Regions from separate parts of the Comamonas sp. AG1104 genome, predicted to be linked through region 2. Evidence: riboswitches for the same ligand, from Rfam matches in the RefSeq annotation. Region 2 holds a riboswitch; each other region holds the start of a gene.

Region 1 (3,274 bases), on a different contig from region 2:
TGCAGGCCTTTTTTGCGGGAGCCGGAAATCAGCCTTCGACGATCAGCTGTGCACGCGGCGCATAACCATGATTGAGCGGACCGTGACCCTGGCCGGTATAGACCTCGGCACCCGCCTCGATGGCGCCCAGAATATAGCGCCGCGCCTCGGTCACTGCGGCCTCCAGCGCCAGTCCCTGGGCCAGGAAGGAGGCAATCGCCGACGACAGCGTGCATCCTGTGCCATGGCCGTTATGGGTGACGATGCGCTGCGACTGCAGGCGCAGATAGTCGCTGGCCTGCTGGCCTTGCCGGCCCAGCACATCCATGACCAGATCGCCGCTCAGATGCCCGCCCTTGAGCAACACCGCCGGCGCCCCCATGGCCAGCAGATCGGCCACGGCCGCATCCAGCGCTCCAATGCCGTCGATGTTGCGACCCAGCAGCAAAGCTGCTTCATCCAGATTGGGGGTAATCACCGTCGCCAGCGGGAACAGCTCCTGGACCAGCGCCTGGGCCGTCTCGGGAACGATCAGGCGGTCGCCGCTGGTGGCCACCATCACGGGGTCCAGCACCACGTTCCTGATCCGATGGCGGCGGATCGCATCCGCCACCACGCTCACCACATCGGGAGTGGCCAGCATGCCGATCTTGACGGCATCGACGCCTATGTCCTGCACAACGGCATCGATCTGGCCGCGCACGGTATCGAGCGGAATGCCGTGAATGCCCGTCACGCCCAGCGTGTTCTGCACGGTGATGGCCGTGATCGCCGTCATGCCGTAGCAGCCCAGTGCCGCACAAGTCTTGAGGTCGGCCTGGATGCCGGCACCACCGCCGCTGTCCGAGCCGGCAATGGAGAGCACGCGCGCATAGCGCTTTTTTGCGGCGCCGGAGATGGAGGAAGAAGCAATCACTGTCATGGCAAAAATTATCGCCCATGCGCATGGTCAATGCGTGCTGTTTGCGGTTGTGCTGTAATGTCCAACGGACGAAACAGGGGTGTCCCGCAGGCAAGCAGCCTGTGTGGACTGAGAAACACCCTGGGGCAGCGCCAGCCACCGGCTGCGCACCAGAGCACCATCCGTGCCCTGTGCCCCCTGCACCCGATCCAGGTCATGCTGGCGTGGGGAGTTTCACAAGCCGCAAGGCATGCCGCGTTTTGTCCTGCACATGGCCCTGTTCCTGTGTCCGGATGGAAAACGATTTGCACATGTCATTGCTACAAGCTTCTTCAAAGATCGCAATTCTCGGCGGCGGCCTCATGGGCCGTCTGCTGTCGCTGGCCCTGGCCCAGCGCGGTCATGCCATCGACCTCTATGACGCCCATGGCCCGCAAGGCGATGGTGCTGCGGCGCGCGTGGCGGCCGCCATGCTGGCTCCGCTGGCCGAGTCGGCCATTACCGAGCCCGGCGTGGTGCGCATGGGCCAGCATGGGCTCAAGCGCTGGCCCGAGCTGATAGCCCAGCTCGAGCAGCATGTGTTCCTGCAGCAAAACGGCACGCTGATTCTCTGGCACCGCCAGGATCAGGGCGATGCGGCACGCTTTTTCGGTCTGCTGGAGAAAAACCGGCGCATCAACCCCAGCCTGCCGGCCATGCAGGAGAAGACCGGCGCAGCGCTGCAGGACTGCGAGCCCGCGCTGCAGGGACGCTTCAACCAGGCCGTCTATCTACCCGGCGAAGGCCAGCTGGACAACCGCCAGCTGCTGACAGCGCTGGTCGACAAGCTCACCGCCCTGGGCGTGCGGCTGCACTGGGACAATCCTCGCGAGGTTGGCGACTTCCGCCCCGGCGAGGCTGGTCAGCCCGACTTCGTGTTCGACTGCCGAGGTCTGGGTGCCCGCAGCCAGTGGAAGCAGCTGCGCGGCATTCGCGGCGAAGTGGTTCGCATCCATGCGCCCGAAGTCACGCTGCAACGCCCCACACGCCTGATCCATCCACGCTACCCCATCTATATCGCGCCCAAGGAAGACCATCTGTTCGTGATTGGCGCGACCGAGATCGAGTCCGACGACATGTCGCCGGCCAGCGTGCGCTCCACGCTGGAGCTGCTGAGCGCGGCCTATACCGTGCACTCGGGCTTTGCCGAAGGCCGGATTGTGGAGATCGCCACCCAATGCCGCCCCACCCTGCCCGATAATCTGCCCGCCGTGCGCCTGCTGACTCCGCGCGTCATGGAAGTCAACGGCCTCTACCGTCACGGCTTCATGATCTCGCCCGCCATGCTGGACGTGGTGCTGGAGCTGCTGGACCACAACGACTCGCCGCTGGCGCGCGAGTTCGATGTCGCCGTGCATCGTGGCTGAACTGCGAGCCCGAACTTTGGCGCACAGCACTTGCACCCCCGGCGCACGCAAGCACCGTCGTGCAGAGGTTTAACTTAGCACCCGCTTTATTTTCCGTTTCCATGCCATGAAGATCACTCTCAACCAGCAAGCCGCCGAGCTGCCAGCCCATGCCACCGTGGCCGATGCGCTGGCGCAGATGCAGGCCAAGCCCCCGTTTGCCGTGGCGGTCAACACGGTGTTCGTGCCCAAGACGCAATACGCCGACCATGCGCTCAATGAGGGCGACAGGATGGAAGTCATCTCTCCGGTGACTGGCGGCTAGACATGAATCCCCCTGAGTCGCTACGCGCCTTCCCCCAAGGGGGACGACACCTGCGCTGCGAGGCGGCTCTTGCTGGGTGTCTCTCACTTGGCAAATGCTCGTTTGAAGTCCATTTAGCTTGACGAGCATTGCGGTACACAGACAAAAGATAAAGACAGACCATGAATACAAAAACTACCGACGACGCCCTGGTTCTCTACGGCCAGCGTTTTGAAAGCCGCTTGCTGCTGGGCACCTCGCGCTACCCCTCGCCGGCGATTCTCGAAGCCGCTGTGGAGCGCTCAAGGCCCGCCATGGTCACGGCCTCGCTGCGCCGCCAGGGCAGCAATGCCGCCGAGACCGGCGCCAGCTTCTGGGAGCTGCTGCGCAAGCTCAATGTGCCCGTGCTTCCCAACACGGCAGGCTGCATGACCATCCAGGAGGCCGTGACCACGGCCCAGATGGCGCGTGAAGTCTTCGACACCCCCTGGATCAAGCTGGAGCTGATCGGTGACGACTACACGCTGCAGCCCGACACGCTCAATCTGGTGGAAGCGGCCTCCATCCTCATCAAGGACGGCTTCCAGGTGCTGCCCTACACCACCTACGACCTGGTGCTGTGCCAAAAGCTCGTCGACGTGGGCTGCCAGGCCGTCATGCCCTGGGCTGCGCCCATCGGCACCGGCCGCGGCCCCATCAATCCCT
Region 2 (3,274 bases):
ACTCGCCCCCCAAAAAAAGCGCAGCCAGGGGCTGCGCTTTTCATTGAATAGCTGCCAGCGCTTGATGACCAGGCGCTGCAGCCTCACACCATCTCAGATCAACGTGCCGTGGTGTCCGATGCGATGGGAATATAGAAATCCCCACCCGCCTTGTTGAACTCCTGGGCCTTGGCCTGCATGCCCACGGCAATGCTGTTTTCGGCGCTCACGCCTTGCTGCTTGGCAAAGTCGCGCACTTCCTGGGTGATCTTCATGGAGCAGAACTTGGGTCCGCACATGGAGCAGAAATGCGCCACCTTGGCGCTGTCCTTGGGCAGGGTTTCGTCGTGGTAGGCCTGGGCCGTGTCGGGGTCCAGGCCCAGGTTGAACTGGTCCTGCCAGCGGAAGTCGAAGCGCGCCTGGGAGAGAGCATCGTCACGCGAGCGCGCGCCCGGGTGGCCCTTGGCGACGTCGGCGGCATGGGCAGCAATCTTGTACGCAATGATGCCCTGCTTGACGTCGTCGCGGTCGGGCAGACCCAGATGCTCCTTGGGCGTGACATAGCACAGCATGGCTGTGCCGAACCAGCCGATCATGGCCGCACCGATGGCCGAAGCGATATGGTCGTAGCCGGGGGCGATGTCTATGGTCAGCGGGCCCAGGGTGTAGAACGGAGCCTCGTGGCAGTGCTTGAGCTGCTCGGTCATGTTCTGCTGGATCATGTGCATGGGCACATGGCCGGGACCTTCGATCATGGTCTGCACATCATGCTTCCAGGCGATCTGCGTCAGCTCGCCCAGCGTAGCCAGCTCGGCAAACTGGGCATCGTCGTTGGCGTCGCTGGCGCAGCCGGGACGCAGGCCGTCGCCCAGCGAGAAGCTCACGTCGTACTGCTTCATGATGTCGCAGATGTCTTCGAAATGCTCGTAGAGGAAGCTCTCGCGGTGGTGAGCCATGCACCACTTGGCCATGATGGAGCCGCCGCGCGAGACGATGCCGGTTCGGCGCTGGGCCGTGAGGTGGATGTAGGCCAGACGCACGCCCGCGTGGATGGTGAAGTAGTCCACGCCCTGCTCGGCTTGCTCGATCAACGTGTCGCGGAAGATGGGCCAGGTCAGGTCTTCGGCAATGCCGCCGACCTTCTCCAGCGCCTGATAGATAGGCACGGTGCCGATGGGCACGGGCGAGTTGCGCACAATCCAGTCGCGTGTGGTGTGGATGTTTTTGCCGGTGGACAGGTCCATGACATTGTCCGCACCCCAGCGAATGGCCCAGACCAGCTTTTCCACCTCTTCCTCGATGCTGGAAGTCACGGCCGAGTTGCCGATGTTGGCGTTGATCTTGACCTTGAAATTGCGGCCGATGGCCATGGGCTCGATTTCAGGGTGGTTGATATTGGCCGGAATGATGGCGCGGCCGCGCGCCACTTCGTCGCGCACGAATTCGGGCGTGATGATTTTGGGAATGGCCGCGCCCATGCTGTTGCCGGCCAGGCGCAGCTCGCGCGCCGCGTCCTGCTGGTACTGCGCCATCCATTCACGGCGGCCGTTTTCACGCAGGGCCACATATTCCATCTCGGGCGTGATGATGCCGCGCTTGGCATAGTGCATCTGGGTCACGTTCTGGCCAGATTTGGCACGGCGCGGCTGGCGCTGCAGCGCAGCCGCCTCGGCGCGCAGCTGGGCCACGCGAGCATCTTCCTCGCCGCGCTTGCCGCCGTCGTCCAGCGCCACGCGCTGGCGACCCACATAGTATTCGCTGTCGCCGCGCGCTTCGATCCAGGCTCCGCGCACACTTGGCAGGCCCTGGCGCACGTCGATCTGCACGGCGGGGTCGGTATAGGGGCCCGAGGTGTCGTAGACGCTGACCTGCTCTCCATTGGTGAGCGCAATATCGCGCACCGGCACACGCAGCTGGGGGTGCAGCGCGCCACTCAGATAGCTCTTGGTCGATGCCGGAAACGGCTGGCGCGACTGGGCCAGCAGCTCGGCAAAACGGGCGGCATCGGGGGCATGGCCTGCAGCAGGCGTGAAAATGGAATCAGGGGCGTTCATCGCAGTCTCCTCAAAGCGGTTGAAATGCATCAAACGCTCCGTGGAGTGCGGCCCTGCTCTGATCTTGCCCTGCACTGGCCCGGCCCACTATGGGGTATCCGGTCTGTGCCGCCGAAATTCTGCAATTTCGGCCTGGCTCTTCACGCACCGGCTGTCCAGAAAAGACAAAACCCCAGTGCGCGAGGCGCCTGGGGTTTGCTGTGCCTATGGCTTTCAGGCTTGGCACTCGTGCCAGTTGTCCTGTCAATCCACCGGCCCTGCGTCAGGGTCCCGCTCTTCTTCCGCCGGTATGAACCGGATCAAGTTCGTCGGGTTCGCCTGCACTGTTTTCACAGTGTCTGGCATCTCAGCGCTTTCGCACACCCCGGAGCTGCACGCAGTATAGGCTGGTTTTGCCACAATTTGCGCACCATTGAAGCTGTTTAACTATCCTGACCCTCAGGCGTCTAATCCGCCGTTCAATCCAGCCCCTGCAGCACCAGCCATTCGTTGCTGGCAGCACGGCTTGCGCGCCACTGGTTGATGGGCGCGCTGACATCTTCGTAGCCCAGGGCAATGCCAAAGGCAATCTGGTAGCCATCCGGCAATGCCAGCTGTTCGATCAGCATGTCGTTGTACATGCGCCAGAAGCCCTGGGCGCAGGTGGCCAGACCTTTTTCCACGGCCAGCAGCATGAAGGACTGCAGATAGATGCCCAGATCCACCCATTGCGCATAGCCCATGCGCTCCTCCACGGCCACGAAAATGCCCACGGGCGCACCGAACATCTGGCCGTTCTTGGCCAGTTGGGCCAGACGTGCGGCCTTGTCCTCGCGGCCGATATTGATTGCGCGGTACAGATCTTCGCCGTTTTCAAAGCGGCGACTGCGGTAGGGCTCCCACAAACCAGGTGGATAGGACAGGCCGGGGCGCTGCACGGCCTCGGTCTGTCTGGCCTTGGCGCACAAATCCTTGAGCGCCTGTCCGCCCACGGCGGTCACACGCCAGGGCTGCATATTGCCGCCGGACGGCGCCTGAGCTGCTGTCTCCAGCAAGTCCCGCACCGTGGCTGCAGCCACGGCCTGCGGCAGAAAGGCGCGCACCGAACGACGCTGCTGCAATGCTTGACGAATATCCATCTCTTGTTCTTTCCAAAATTGCTGCACTGCAGTGTAGAAGCTTGCGGCATTTTCCCGAGTCGCGCCGGATACCTTGTCACAGCCGCCCCGGTGCTTGCCCTGATGGCGCGCCCTGCTCCAGCT
Region 3 (3,274 bases), on a different contig from region 2:
TCTTCCCTGACGGTATTGGCGGCCAGACCGGCAATTAGGCCCAGGCTGCCGCTGCCCAGCTCGTACTTGCCGCTCCAGCGCGCATCGATGCCGCCATAGTCGCGCTTGAGGCCTATCACCCCGCCTCTGTAGCCGGTTTGCGATGCCTTGGGTGTGGACTGAAACTGCATCATCTCGCGTTGACCGGCATAGGCCATGAGGCGCAGCGCCTGGCCGCCATCCAGCTGGCGCTCATAGGTCAGGCCGGCCTGTGTCTGCTTCACGCTTTTGCGCGAGTCGTAGAGCAAGGGGTTGGACGCCACAGCCTTCGGATCTGCCGCCCAGTCCTTGGGCGTGATGCCGCCGGGGTCCTTGGCATCGATGTCCACATGGTTGGCCACCAGGGTCAGCTGGCTGTATTCGTCGGGCTTGACGTCGATACGGGCGTTGAACAGGTTTTTGTCCGCTGCGCTCTGGACCCGGTAGCCGTCGGTGAGAAAACGGCTGGCGCTGAGCACATAGCCAATCCCATTGGCTTCGCCCTTGGCCTTGAGGCCCAGGCGCTTCTGCCCGTCGCTGCCCAGTGCAAAGCTGCTTTCCACCGAGGGCGCGCCCTCGCCTCGTTCGGTATAGGCATTGATCACGCCGCCAGAGGCGTTGCCATAAAGCGCGGAGTAGGGGCCGCGCAGCACTTCCACGCGCTCCAGCGAGGCGATATCGATATTGTTGGTCTGGCCCTGGCCATCGGGCATGGTGGAGGGGATGCCGTCCACATAGATCTGTATGCCTCGCACACCGAAGGTGGAGCGCGCGCCAAAGCCGCGAATCGACAGCTGCAGGTCTTGCGCGTAGTTCTGGCGGTTCTGCAGCTGCAGTCCCGGAGCGGCGCTCAGGGACTCCGAGAGATTGACCTGCAGATTGCGCTCGCGCATGCGCTCGCCGTCGAGCACGGTGACGGAGGCCGGGGTCTGCTCAAGCGCGGACTCCTGCAAGGTGCTGCGCACGGTGACTTCGGACAACTGGGGCAGCTCTGGCTGGGCGGCGGCTTGCTGGGCTGTTGCGGACTGTGCCGTCAGCAGCAGTCCGGCGGCGGCCACAGGCCAGCCTGCCAGATGACAAAGGCGCGAAAAATGCATGTGAATATCTCTGGGGCTTGGGGCGGGCATTCAGTGCCCTGGATCGCTTGCAAGCGTCTGCTGACGGAGTCCATCGCCGCGCCATGCCGCGCTTTCAGGCATGTCGTACCTGCGCCATTGTCGGCGCCGCGGCAGGTTAGGTCTAGGGCAGCTTGCGGTGCTGGGTCGATTGTATTTGGGCAGCAGTGTTTTGATGTTTTTGCCCTGGATGTCCTTCTTGCTCGTGCTGGAGCCTTACCCCAGGTTACAAGTGACGCGACTTTCATGCGCCAGCTCCGGCCCCTTGCAGCGATGCCGTTGGGGTAAGATGGCGCCGCGCTCCGGGGTGCACACCAGTGCTGAGATCTACACCCGCGAACTTGACCCGGTTCATACCGGCGGAAGAAGAGCTTGCAAGCTGACCTCAGGGCAGTGCGTTCTCGCATGGTCAGCAAGCCTTCGGAGCATGACGTCCCCGCTCTCGAAGGAATTTCATGGACAAGGCCGCTTCGCTGGTCGCCGATCTGCTTGCTTTCATCGCAATGGATGACTGCACCGACGACCAGTTCAATCAATTCGCCCTGCGCCTTTTCGCCTACCAGTACGAATGCAATGCGCCGTTTCGCAGCTTTTGCCAGCGACGCGGCGCCACGCTGCGCAATGTCAGGAGCTGGCGCGATGTCCCTGCTGTGCCCATCGATGCCTTCAAGGCCATGGAGCTGCGCAGCGAGCCGTCATCGCCCGCCGAGCGTGTATTCATGACCAGTGGCACCACGGGCCGCGTCGCACGTGGGCGTCATTTCCATCCGCAGCTCGATGTCTACGACCTGTCCATGAAGCGCTATTTCTCCAGGCGTTTCATGCAGGGTCTGGAGCGCATGCCCATGGGTATTCTGTTTCCCGATGAGCAGGCCATGCCCAATTCCTCGCTGGCCCACTATCTGGCACTTGCCCGCTCCGAATTCGGCTCGGCCGGCAGCCGCTACTACCTGAACTCGGAAGGGCTGGACATGCCGGCCCTGTGCGCCGCGCTGGAAGAGTCAGAGCGCAGCGGCCAGCCTTTTGCCCTGCTGGGCGCGAGCTTCAGCCTGGTCCATGTGATGGATGCCCTGCGTGAGCAGGGCCGCAGCTTCCGCCTGCCCGCAGGCAGCCGCGTACTGGATACGGGCGGCTACAAGGGGCAGTCGCGCGAGCTGCCGCTCGAGCAGTTCTATGCCGAGCTTTCCCAGTTGCTGGGCGTGCCGCGCAGTCTGTGCATCAATATGTATGGCATGACGGAGCTGAGCACCCAGTTCTATGACGATGGCAATGCGGTGCTGCCTTCGGTCAAGTCCGGCCCGCACTGGATTCGCTCGCGTCTGGTCGAGCCGATCACCGGCAGGGACGTGGCCGCTGGTGAGCGCGGCATTCTGGTGCATTGCGATCTGGCCAACTACAACGCGGTGACCACCATCCTGACCGAGGATGTGGGCCTGTGGGCCGGCCCGCAGGAAAAAGACGGCTTTTTGCTGCTTGGACGGGCCGAAGGGGCCGCAGCCAAGGGCTGCTCGCTGGCGGTTGAAGAGTTTGTGAAAGCTGCCGGCGCATGAACGAGCAGCGCAAGCTACAGCGCATCAGGGCTGGCTATCTGCCGGGCCTGAACGACGATGAAGTGCAGTGGCAGACGCTGGACTTCAAGTCTCGGAACGGCCAGGTGCTGGAAGTCTGCGTTCCCGTGCTGACGGCGCCGCAGATGCAGGCACTGGCCTGTCGTGTGCGTACAGCTGCGGCCATCCATATGCGTCCCATGCCGGTGGCCGAGATCATCGATGCCGTCGATCGTGCGATGGCTCGCCTGCTGGACCGTAACGACATCTACCGCCAGCAGGCCGAAGCCTGGCTGCCCGTGGTCAGCGGCTATGACGCCGATATGGTGCGGCTGGGGCTGACAGGATTTTTCAAGACCTTTCGTGCAGCGCAGCTCAAGCGCTTTGTGGCCGAGGATTTTGCCAACCCGGCGGTGCTCGATGGCTTTCAACCAGCAGCCAAGGGCGGCGCCGTACGTGCTTTCGGCCCGGATCTGCTGGTGCATAGCTGGGCGGGCAACGTGCCTGCGCTGTCGCTGTGGAGTCTGGTCTGTGGCTTGCTGGTCAAGGCCCCTGCGATTGGCAAGCTGGCCAGTGCCGAGCCTTTGTTTGCGG

The links. A riboswitch is a leader RNA that binds a small molecule or an ion and turns the genes downstream of it on or off. The one in region 2 is predicted to bind thiamine pyrophosphate.
Region 1: linked by a shared signal. The riboswitch ahead of DFO48_RS16870 (FAD-dependent oxidoreductase) and the one ahead of thiC (phosphomethylpyrimidine synthase ThiC) in region 2 are both predicted to bind thiamine pyrophosphate.
Region 3: linked by a shared signal. The riboswitch ahead of DFO48_RS02110 (long-chain fatty acid--CoA ligase) and the one ahead of thiC (phosphomethylpyrimidine synthase ThiC) in region 2 are both predicted to bind thiamine pyrophosphate.

The regions. Positions count from the first base shown of each region.
Region 1 covers NZ_QQAS01000005.1:473,412-476,685, forward strand. Annotated here, with positions in the region: gene thiD (bifunctional hydroxymethylpyrimidine kinase/phosphomethylpyrimidine kinase) at 29-901, opposite strand; TPP riboswitch at 967-1,128, shown strand; gene DFO48_RS16870 (FAD-dependent oxidoreductase) at 1,192-2,286, shown strand; gene thiS (sulfur carrier protein ThiS) at 2,393-2,590, shown strand; gene DFO48_RS16880 (thiazole synthase) at 2,752-3,274, shown strand, end outside.
Region 2 covers NZ_QQAS01000010.1:86,554-89,827, reverse strand. Annotated here, with positions in the region: gene thiC (phosphomethylpyrimidine synthase ThiC) at 99-2,033, opposite strand; TPP riboswitch at 2,293-2,410, opposite strand; gene DFO48_RS22215 (nitroreductase) at 2,492-3,151, opposite strand.
Region 3 covers NZ_QQAS01000001.1:465,536-468,809, forward strand. Annotated here, with positions in the region: gene DFO48_RS02105 (TonB-dependent receptor) at 1-1,115, opposite strand, end outside; TPP riboswitch at 1,427-1,518, shown strand; gene DFO48_RS02110 (long-chain fatty acid--CoA ligase) at 1,589-2,683, shown strand; gene DFO48_RS02115 (acyl-CoA reductase) at 2,680-3,274, shown strand, end outside.